2 regions of the Plantactinospora sp. GCM10030261 genome follow, and region 2 is predicted to be linked to the other one. Evidence: riboswitches for the same ligand, from Rfam matches in the RefSeq annotation. Region 2 holds a riboswitch; the other holds the start of a gene.
What was found. Region 2 has a riboswitch for cyclic di-AMP ahead of ACFQUZ_RS07070 (coiled-coil domain-containing protein). Riboswitches for the same ligand answer to the same signal wherever they lie in the genome.
Positions count from the first base shown of each region.

Region 1: it holds a riboswitch for cyclic di-AMP, as region 2 does, so the genes downstream of both, ACFQUZ_RS30115 (C39 family peptidase) here and ACFQUZ_RS07070 (coiled-coil domain-containing protein) in region 2, are expected to answer to the same signal.

Region 1 covers NZ_JBHTDD010000040.1:39,030-43,212, reverse strand. Annotated here, with positions in the region: gene ACFQUZ_RS30130 (hypothetical protein) at 1-243, opposite strand, end outside; gene ACFQUZ_RS30125 (MoaD/ThiS family protein) at 240-524, opposite strand; gene ACFQUZ_RS30120 (WD40/YVTN/BNR-like repeat-containing protein) at 526-1,608, opposite strand; cyclic di-AMP (ydaO/yuaA leader) riboswitch at 2,050-2,190, shown strand; gene ACFQUZ_RS30115 (C39 family peptidase) at 2,446-3,303, shown strand; gene ACFQUZ_RS30110 (hypothetical protein) at 3,532-4,183, shown strand, end outside; gene ACFQUZ_RS30105 (hypothetical protein) at 4,169-4,183, opposite strand, start outside.
Region 2 covers NZ_JBHTDD010000004.1:129,412-133,594, reverse strand. Annotated here, with positions in the region: gene ACFQUZ_RS07080 (HelD family protein) at 1-1,241, shown strand, start outside; gene ACFQUZ_RS07075 (cation diffusion facilitator family transporter) at 1,352-2,266, shown strand; cyclic di-AMP (ydaO/yuaA leader) riboswitch at 2,484-2,612, shown strand; gene ACFQUZ_RS07070 (coiled-coil domain-containing protein) at 2,616-3,701, shown strand; gene ACFQUZ_RS07065 (TetR/AcrR family transcriptional regulator) at 3,881-4,183, opposite strand, start outside.

The DNA.
Region 1 (4,183 bases), on a different contig from region 2:
CCGGTACACCCGCCAGCCCTGGTCCCTGCCCCACCGCACCACCGCGTCCACCAGCAGCGCGCTCACCTGGTCGGCCGTCCGGTCCAGGAAGGTGACCCCGGCCAGCCAGGCGGCCAGCGAGTCGCGGATCCGGCCCGCGTCGTCGCCGGCCGGTGGTGGAGGGGAGGCTCCGGGTGACGCCGGGCGACGCTGGGTCGGGGCGGGATGGTCCCGAGCCGACGCCGGACGACCGTCTCCGGTCATCCGGAACCCCCGGCCACCGACGGGAGGATCTGCACCTCCGCGTCGGCCGGCACCGGCGTGGCCAGCCCGCCGACCCGCCGGCAGTCCTCACCGTCGACGTAGATGTTGACGTACCGGCGGAGTTGGCCCTGCTCGTCCCGGAGCCGGCGGTGCAGGCGTGGCCACCCGGCGGCGAGCTGGTCGAGCACCGCGGCCAGGGTGCCGGCGCCGACCGGCAGGTCCAACCGGCGCTCGCCACCGGAGTCCGGCCGGAGGGCGGCGGGAATCAGGACGGTGACCACCTCAGACCGCCACGGCGCGGACGCAGAGCACGTCCGGCAGGTGGGTCGCCACTGGCGACCACGAGTCACCCTCGTCGCGGCTGGCGTAGACCTCCCCGGAGCGGGTGCCGAAGTAGACACCGGTGGAACTGGCGTCGTCGACGCACATGGCGTCCCGCAGCACCGCCGGATAGAACGGGTCGCTCGGCAGGCCGCGGCTCAACGGCTCCCACGTGTCGCCGGCATCGACGGACCGGAACACCCGGCACCGCCTGTCGACTGGGAACCGCTCGCTGTCGGCGACCAGCGGGAACGTGTAGATCACGCCAGGCCGGCGGGGGTGCGCCACCATCGGGAAGCCGAAATCGCTGGGCAGCCCCGCGGCGATCGACGACCAGGTGCCGCCGTCGTCGTCGGAGCGGTAGACGCCGTGATGGTTCTGCGCGTACAGCCGCTCCGGATCGGAACCGTCGCGAGCCACCTTGTGTACGCACTGGCCGAACTCGGGCCACTCGTCCGGTAGGAAGTAGGCCCGGATTCCGGTGTTGCCGGCGGTCCACGAGGCGCCGCCGTCCGTCGTCCGGTAGACCCCGCCGGTCGACATGGCCACCAGCACCCGAGCCGCATCGGTGGGGTGCGGCAGCACGGTGTGGATGGCCTGGCCGCCGAACCCGGCTCCCCACTGTTTCCGGTGCGGGTGGTCCCACAGCGACCGGACCAGGTCGAAGGTCCCGCCGCCGTCGGTGGAGCGGAACAGTGCTGAGGGTTCGGTGCCGGCGTAGACCAGTCCGGGTTGGTCGGCGGCGCCGGGAGCGAGCTGCCACACCCGTCCCAGGCTGGCGCCGGTCTCCTCCGGGAAGGCGACCGGGGCGTGGTCCGGCTCGTGCCACGACGCGCCGAGATCGTCGCTGGTGGCCACGCTGGGGCCGTAGTGGGAACTCGTCATCCCGGCGAGCAACCGGGGGCGGGCCGACCGCTTGTCGATGGCCACGGCGTACACGCCGGTCATCGCGAAGTGTGGCCCCGACAGCTCCCAGCGTCCGTCGTCCGCGCCGGTGGCCAGGAACAGGCCCTTGGCCGTCCCGATGGCCAGCAGGATCGTCATGGCGTCCTCCAAGCTCCTCCGCGCCCCGTCCGGCAGTATGCCCACCGGCACCGACATCGAGCCATCACCCGACCGGGCGTGCCGTGCCGGGCACACGCGTGGCCGGTCGACCGCCGACATCGGGTTGGCGGCGACGAACTGATCGACGACAACCGTCTGATCCCCTGGGAGATAGCGTTCCGCCCTTGATCGGCTGAATGGTCATCACCAATCGTCGCGCGAACGTGGAAACCGTCGTGGTCGCCCGTCAGTTGCCGTTATCCGACGTCGGTCCGGGGCGTCCGAAATCGTTTCGGTCAGCGTGGACGAATCCGGACCGTAGGCGTTTTGTGAGGCGAGCCGCATCGCTGTTTCTCCAGGTGAACAGGGGTTGGCGAACGGGTGGTAGCGCCAGTAGTGTCGTCCCGTCCCGCCGGCTGTTGTCACCAAATGGGTGGCGTCGGCGTGGACCCGCTGAATCGTTGATAGCGAGCCGGGGACCCATCGTTCCAGGGGTGAATCCGCGGATGTCAGGTCCGTGGTAGGGCGACCTTTCCCGTCCGAATCCGTCAGCTAACCCGGCAAGCGGTTGTGGAAGGAGATCCCCTCGTGCGCCGTTTCTCCCCGCGGATCCTCCCGCGTCCCGTCAACCCGTCCGCCCCCGCGCCCACCCCGGTGGCGCCCTGACCGTCGTCAGCCAGCCGTAGGTTCGCCACGCGCGACCGTCCCGCCGGTGCCGTCCGGCCCCGGGGCGCGTCGCTCTGCCCTGCCCGGCGAGGAGCCGGGCCGGTCACCCGTACCGAACCGCTGGCGGACCCGCCGGCTCCGGGACCCTTCGCGGCCGGAGCCGGAATCCCCCTGGAGGATCCCGTGCAGCATGTCGTTGAACAGATACGCCGATTGATCAACCATCCGGCCCAGCACATCCGCCGGCTGTCCACCCGGCCCCCGTACCGCCTCGGTGTCGCCGGCGTCGCGACGGTGGCCGCGGCCGGGATGGTCACCATGGTGGTCAACCAGCCACCGGAACCGGCCGACCGCACCGCGCCGGCCGGCGTCGCCGCGGCCGCACTCGCCCCCGATGCCAGCAGCCCGGCCGCGCCGACCAGCGCCCCGGCGCCGGGCGACGCTTCGCCGAGTGACCCGGCGTCGTCGGCGGCGTCCCGGTCCGCCGCCGCGCCGACCACCCAGGCGCCGCCGAAGCCGCCCGCGACGAAGTCGCTGGCCTACGACTACCAGGCGCAGACCACGTTCTACTACTGTGGCCCGGCGGCCACCCGTATCGCGCTGTCGGCGATGGGTCGTACGCCAAGCCAGGATGACCTCGCCCGCCGGCTGAACACGTCGGAACTTGGCACCGACTCGGCGGCCGACACCACCCGGGTGCTGAACGGCCTGGGCAAGGGCGCCGACTACGTCACCCGGGAACTGCCGGGCGCACCCAGCCCCGCCCAGATGGACCGGTTGCAGGCCGACGCGGTACGTGCCATCGGCGGCGGGCGCCCGATCGTGGCGAACATCGTCGGCAGCCAGGTGGACACCGAGGGCGGCTGGCACGACTACCCGGGCGGGCACTATGTCACTGTCGTCGGCTACCGGGACCAGGGCCGACTACTCAAGATCGCAGACCCGGCCTTCGTGAACGGGCAGAGTTCGTACTGGATTACCACGATCGACCTGGCGAAGTGGATGGCCACCCGCGGTTACTCCACCTGACGCCGACCGGCTCGGCCCGCCTCGGGAGTTCGGTTCCGGGGCGGGCGACGCCAGCGACCCGGGGCCGGACCGAGCTGGGCCGGTCAGTGGCCGGCGAGCAGGGCGGTCAGCCGTAGGGCGATCTTCCCGTGGCCTCCGGCGATAACGACACGCATGCGACCCAACCTACGCGACGGCGGTCTCACCCCTGGCCAGGACCGGCGCGGCGGATCATGCTTGGATACTGGTATGCCTGTTCAGCGTGGTTCCGACCAGCCGGGACGCCGGCGCCGGTCCGAGTCGGCGGCGGGCGGTCCCGAGCCACGGTGGGTGCCGGTCGCGTCGCTGGCGCCGCTCGCCCGTGCGTTGCTCAGTGACGATCTCGGAGGGCGTGCGGAGGTCCCCAGGCACGTGGCGCAGCGGGTGACCGACGAGGCGGACCGCTGGTCGGCGTACGGCTTCAGCACGGCCGATGCGGTGCGGGCGTGGTCGGATGTGCCGCCGGCCGCGGCCGCCTACCTCGCGGAGCGGCGGGTGCCGCCGGAGGTACTGGACCTGCCGACGACCGTCGGTCGGGCTTCCGTCCCGCTGAAGCTGGCCATCGCGACCGGGGTGCTGCCGGTTGAGCGGGCGTACGAACTGCTGGTCGCCACCGGCGAACATCGGCCGGAGGCATCGAACGGCTCGGCTGTCCCGACAATCCCGAGCGTCCCGCCCGATCCGATTCCCGTGGACGCCTCGCTGGCGGCAAGCACCCCGAACTGGTCAGGTCCGGTGGACGACCAACCGGCGCGGCGGGCGGCGAGCAGCCGGCCGGTCGCCCCCGTGGTCTTCTCGCACGACGTGAACCGCCGATCGCAGCCCGCCGACGAGTGGGCGGAACGGCCTACCGCCACGGACG
Region 2 (4,183 bases):
TGCTCGAACGGGCGGTGCGGGACGCCGTTCCGGACGGGCCCGCCGAGCTGCGGCTGCTCTACCGCGGGCAGTTGCTCCGGTTGCGCCGCGACGAACTCGACGCGATCCGGGAGCGGGCGTTGCCTCGCGGAGCCCGCCGCAACGAGGTGCGCCGGGCCGGCATCGACGGCCTTTTCGACGCGCTCTGGGCCCAGGCCCGCGCGCTGCGGATCGGTGGGCTGCCCGGACAGGCCGAGTTCGAGGACGAACTCGCCGAGCGCGCCGAGTTCCGTGACTTCCTGCGGGCGTGGTGGCCCCGATTGCACCCGCGACACGTGTTGGCCTGGTTGGCCCGGCCGGTGCGGCTACGGTCGTACGCCGGGGGGATCCTGTCCCGGGCGGAGATCGACATGGTGGCCGGGTCCTACCGGTCACTTGCCGACGAGGGTCCGACGATCGCCGACGTCGCGCTGCTGGACGAGTTGGACGAGTTGCTGGGACGGCCGCCACAGCCGGCTCGCCGACGGCGGGACGCGTTCCGGGTGGCCGGCGGGGTACGCGAGGTCAGCACGTACGCGGATCGGCAGCGGGCGGCCCGCGCCGAGGCGGTCCGACGCCCGGAGGACTACCGCGAATACGCCCATGTGGTGGTCGACGAGTCGCAGGACGTGTCGCCGATGCAGTGGCGGATGTTGGGCCGGCGGGGTCGGCTCGCGTCGTGGACCGTGGTCGGTGATCCGGCGCAGACGGCCTGGACCGGCGACCCGGAGGAGCTTGCCCGGGCCCGGGACAAGGCGTTGGGTCGCCGACGCCGGCACGAGTACGTGCTGTCCACCAACTACCGCAACTCGGCGGAGATCTTCGCCGTGGCGGCCCGGGTGATCCGGGAGCTGGACCCGACGCTGGTCCTGCCGACGGCGGTCCGGTCCACCGGCGTCGAGCCGGTGGCGCTCTCCGTGCCGGCCGCCGACCTGCCGGCGACGACCGTCGCGGCGGTCCGTGCGCTGCTCGACGAGGTGGCCGGCACGGTGGGTGTGATCACCCCCGGTCCGCGGCGGGCCGAGGTCACCGAATGGCTGCGTGAGCTCTCCGGTCCGCGCCTGCAGGTGGTCGACGCGTTGCAGGCAAAGGGCATGGAGTACGACGGGGTGGTGTTAATCGCGCCGGGGGAGATCCGGGCCGACTCGTCCGCCGGGGTACGCACGCTGTACGTGGCCCTGTCCCGGGCCACCCAGCGGCTGACCACGATCGACTACGCGTAGGGCGGGTCTCCGACCGGGGAGGTCCGTCCTTCCGTCGACCAAAATATTGCATGTATTGCAATGTGAGCATACATTGGTCCGGGAGGGACCGTCGGACGGAGGGTAGGGGCGTGGGAGCGGGTCATGACCACGGCGGGCAGGTGCTGCGCGTCGCGGAGCGGCACCGGGGCCGGCTGTGGATGGCCCTGATCCTGCTCACCACCCTCATGATCGTGGAGGCGGTGGCGGCGTTCGCCACCGGCTCACTCGCCCTGCTCTCCGACGCCGGTCACATGTTCACCGACGTGCTGGGCATCGGCATGGCCCTCGCCGCGATCACCGCCACCCGCCGGGCCAGCGCCGATCCGCAGCGCACCTTCGGTCTCTACCGACTGGAGGTGCTGGCCGCCCTGGCCAACGCCGTCCTGCTCTCCGGTGTCGCGATCTACGTGCTCGTGGAGGCGGTCCGCCGGTTCGGGGATCCACCCGAGGTCGTGGTCGGACCGATGCTCGTGGTGGCGGTGCTCGGCCTGGGCGCCAACCTCGTCGCGTTCGGGCTGCTGCGCGCCGGCGCACGGGAAAGCATAAACATGCGGGGCGCGTACCTGGAGGTGGTCGGCGACCTGCTGGGCTCGGTGGGCGTCATCGTCGCCGCCGGCGTGATCGCCTTGACCGACTGGTGGTGGGCCGACCCCCTGGTGGCCGTCGGGATCGGCCTGTTCATCCTGCCGCGCACCTGGCGGCTGGGGCGGGCGGCGATCCGGATCCTGGTCCAGGCGGCGCCGGAGCACCTCGACGTTCCCGCCGTTCAGGCGCGACTGTGCGCCCTCCCCGACGTGACCGACGTCCACGACCTGCACGTGTGGACGCTCACCTCGGGCATGGAGGTCGCCTCCGCGCACCTGACCGTGCGCGCCGGGGCCGAGGTCGGCGCGGTGCTCTCCGCCGCGCGCCGGGCGCTGCATGACGAGTTCGACATCGACCACGCCACTTTGCAGGTGGAGCCGGACTCCCGACCCGGGGCCTGTGGACCCACCGGCTGGTAGGTCGTAGGGCCCACGTCCGCACCGCACCCCGCCACGGAGATGAGATCGATTCATTACTCTCCGTTCACGTATCGCTTTAATGGGGCCTTAAATTTCGCCGGATCAGCCGGACTAATTGGACATTTAGCCAGACCCGCCGCACCTCCCCGCCACCATTCCCCGTCACCGCCCGTAAACTCGGCGGCGGTCTCCACCCGGAGGTGCCTTCCGGCGCCGGTGGTGGCCGCCGCTTAATCGCCTCGCGCGAGCCGGGGAACCACGTTCCTGGGGTGCATCCGCGTCAGCGGTAGGGATCTTCCGTCCCGAACCCGTCAGCTAACCCGGTCGGCGGCTGACGGAAGGATGGTTCATGGCACCTGCTCGACATTTCGTCGCGCGACTGACGCCCCCCGAGCGCGGCTCCCGAGTACGCGCCGTGCTGGCACTGATCGCCGCGGGACTCGCACTCGCCGTCGCCACGCCGGTAGCAGCGGCCGCGGCACCACCCCCGGTCGCCGGACTGCAGGCCGCGCCCGGCACCGATGACGAGGGCGGCACCGACGCTCTCCGCAAACAACTCGACGAGGCGTCCCGGGGGTTCCTCGACGCGAAAGCCAAGCTCGACGCCTCGACCAAACGCCAGCAGGAGCTGGCCAGCCGGTTGGGCACCATCGAAACCGAGTTGACCACCCGGAGCCAGACGGTCGGTGAGTTGGCCGACACCGCGTACCGCACCGGTCGGCTCGGCCCGGTGACCGCCCTGTTGAACTCCGACGGTCCGGACGGACTGATGGACCGGGCCGCCCGGCTCGAAGCGGTGGCGGCCAACGAGGACCGGCAGCTGCGCGCGTTGGTCGAGTCCCGCAACGCCGAGACCGAGGCGAAGGCCGCGGTCGACCGGGAGATCGCCGAGCAACGCGCCCAGCTCACCGTGATGACCAAGCGCAAACAGCAGGCCGAACGAGCCCTGGCCGTCGCCGGCAGCTCAGCCCGGTCCACCGGCGGCAGCGGCGGTACGTCGTCCGCCTCGGCGAAGCCGGCGCCGCGCAACTCCGACGGTTCGTGGCCGAGCGAGTCGTGCAGCGTCAACGACCCGACGACCTCGGGCTGCATCACCCCACGCACGTTGCACGCCATGAACCAGGCCAAGGCCGCCGGGTTCACCCGGTTCGTCTCCTGCTTCCGCAGCGGCGGATCGGGCGAGCACCCGAAGGGTCGGGCGTGCGACTTCGCCGCCCAGAAGGGCGGTTTCGGCGGCGTGGCCACTGGCGGCGACCGCACCTACGGCAACAACCTGGCGGCGTACTTCGTGAAGAACGCCAACCGGCTCGGCGTGCTGTACGTCATCTGGTTCAAGGAGATCTGGTTGCCGAGCAGCGGCTGGAAGTCCTACAGCGGCGCGGGCGGCGACCCGTCCAGCGACCACACCAACCACGTCCACCTGTCGATGAACTGACCCGCGACGGACCACCTCGGCCGGTCGGCGCACCGCGCCGGCCGCCCCGTCGCACGCCCTCCCCACGCGTATGCCCCTGACGCGTATGCCCCTGTCGATCTAGGGCAGATGGTCGCGTTTTGATCTCCAATCACAACCATCTGCCCTAGATCGACGGGGCCACCGGCGGGGGGCGAGGGCTACTGGGTGCGGGACAGGGCGGTGAGGAGCGTCCGGACACCGGGTCCGGGGTCGAAATCGGGTTCCGGGAACGAGAGTTGGTGCATGATCACCCCGTCCAGGTAGTCGAGCAGTAACCGGGCGTGGGTCTCCGGCTGCGCCGAACCGGCCCGGCGCAGCCACGGCACGGCCCACCGGAGGACGTCCGCCCTGCCGCGCAGCATGTGCGACTGCAACTCCGGGCGGACCGCCGCCTCCAGCGCGAGCGCGTACCGGGCGAGCGTGCGGTCTCGCGCCGGCCCGACCGCACCCCGCACCACCTC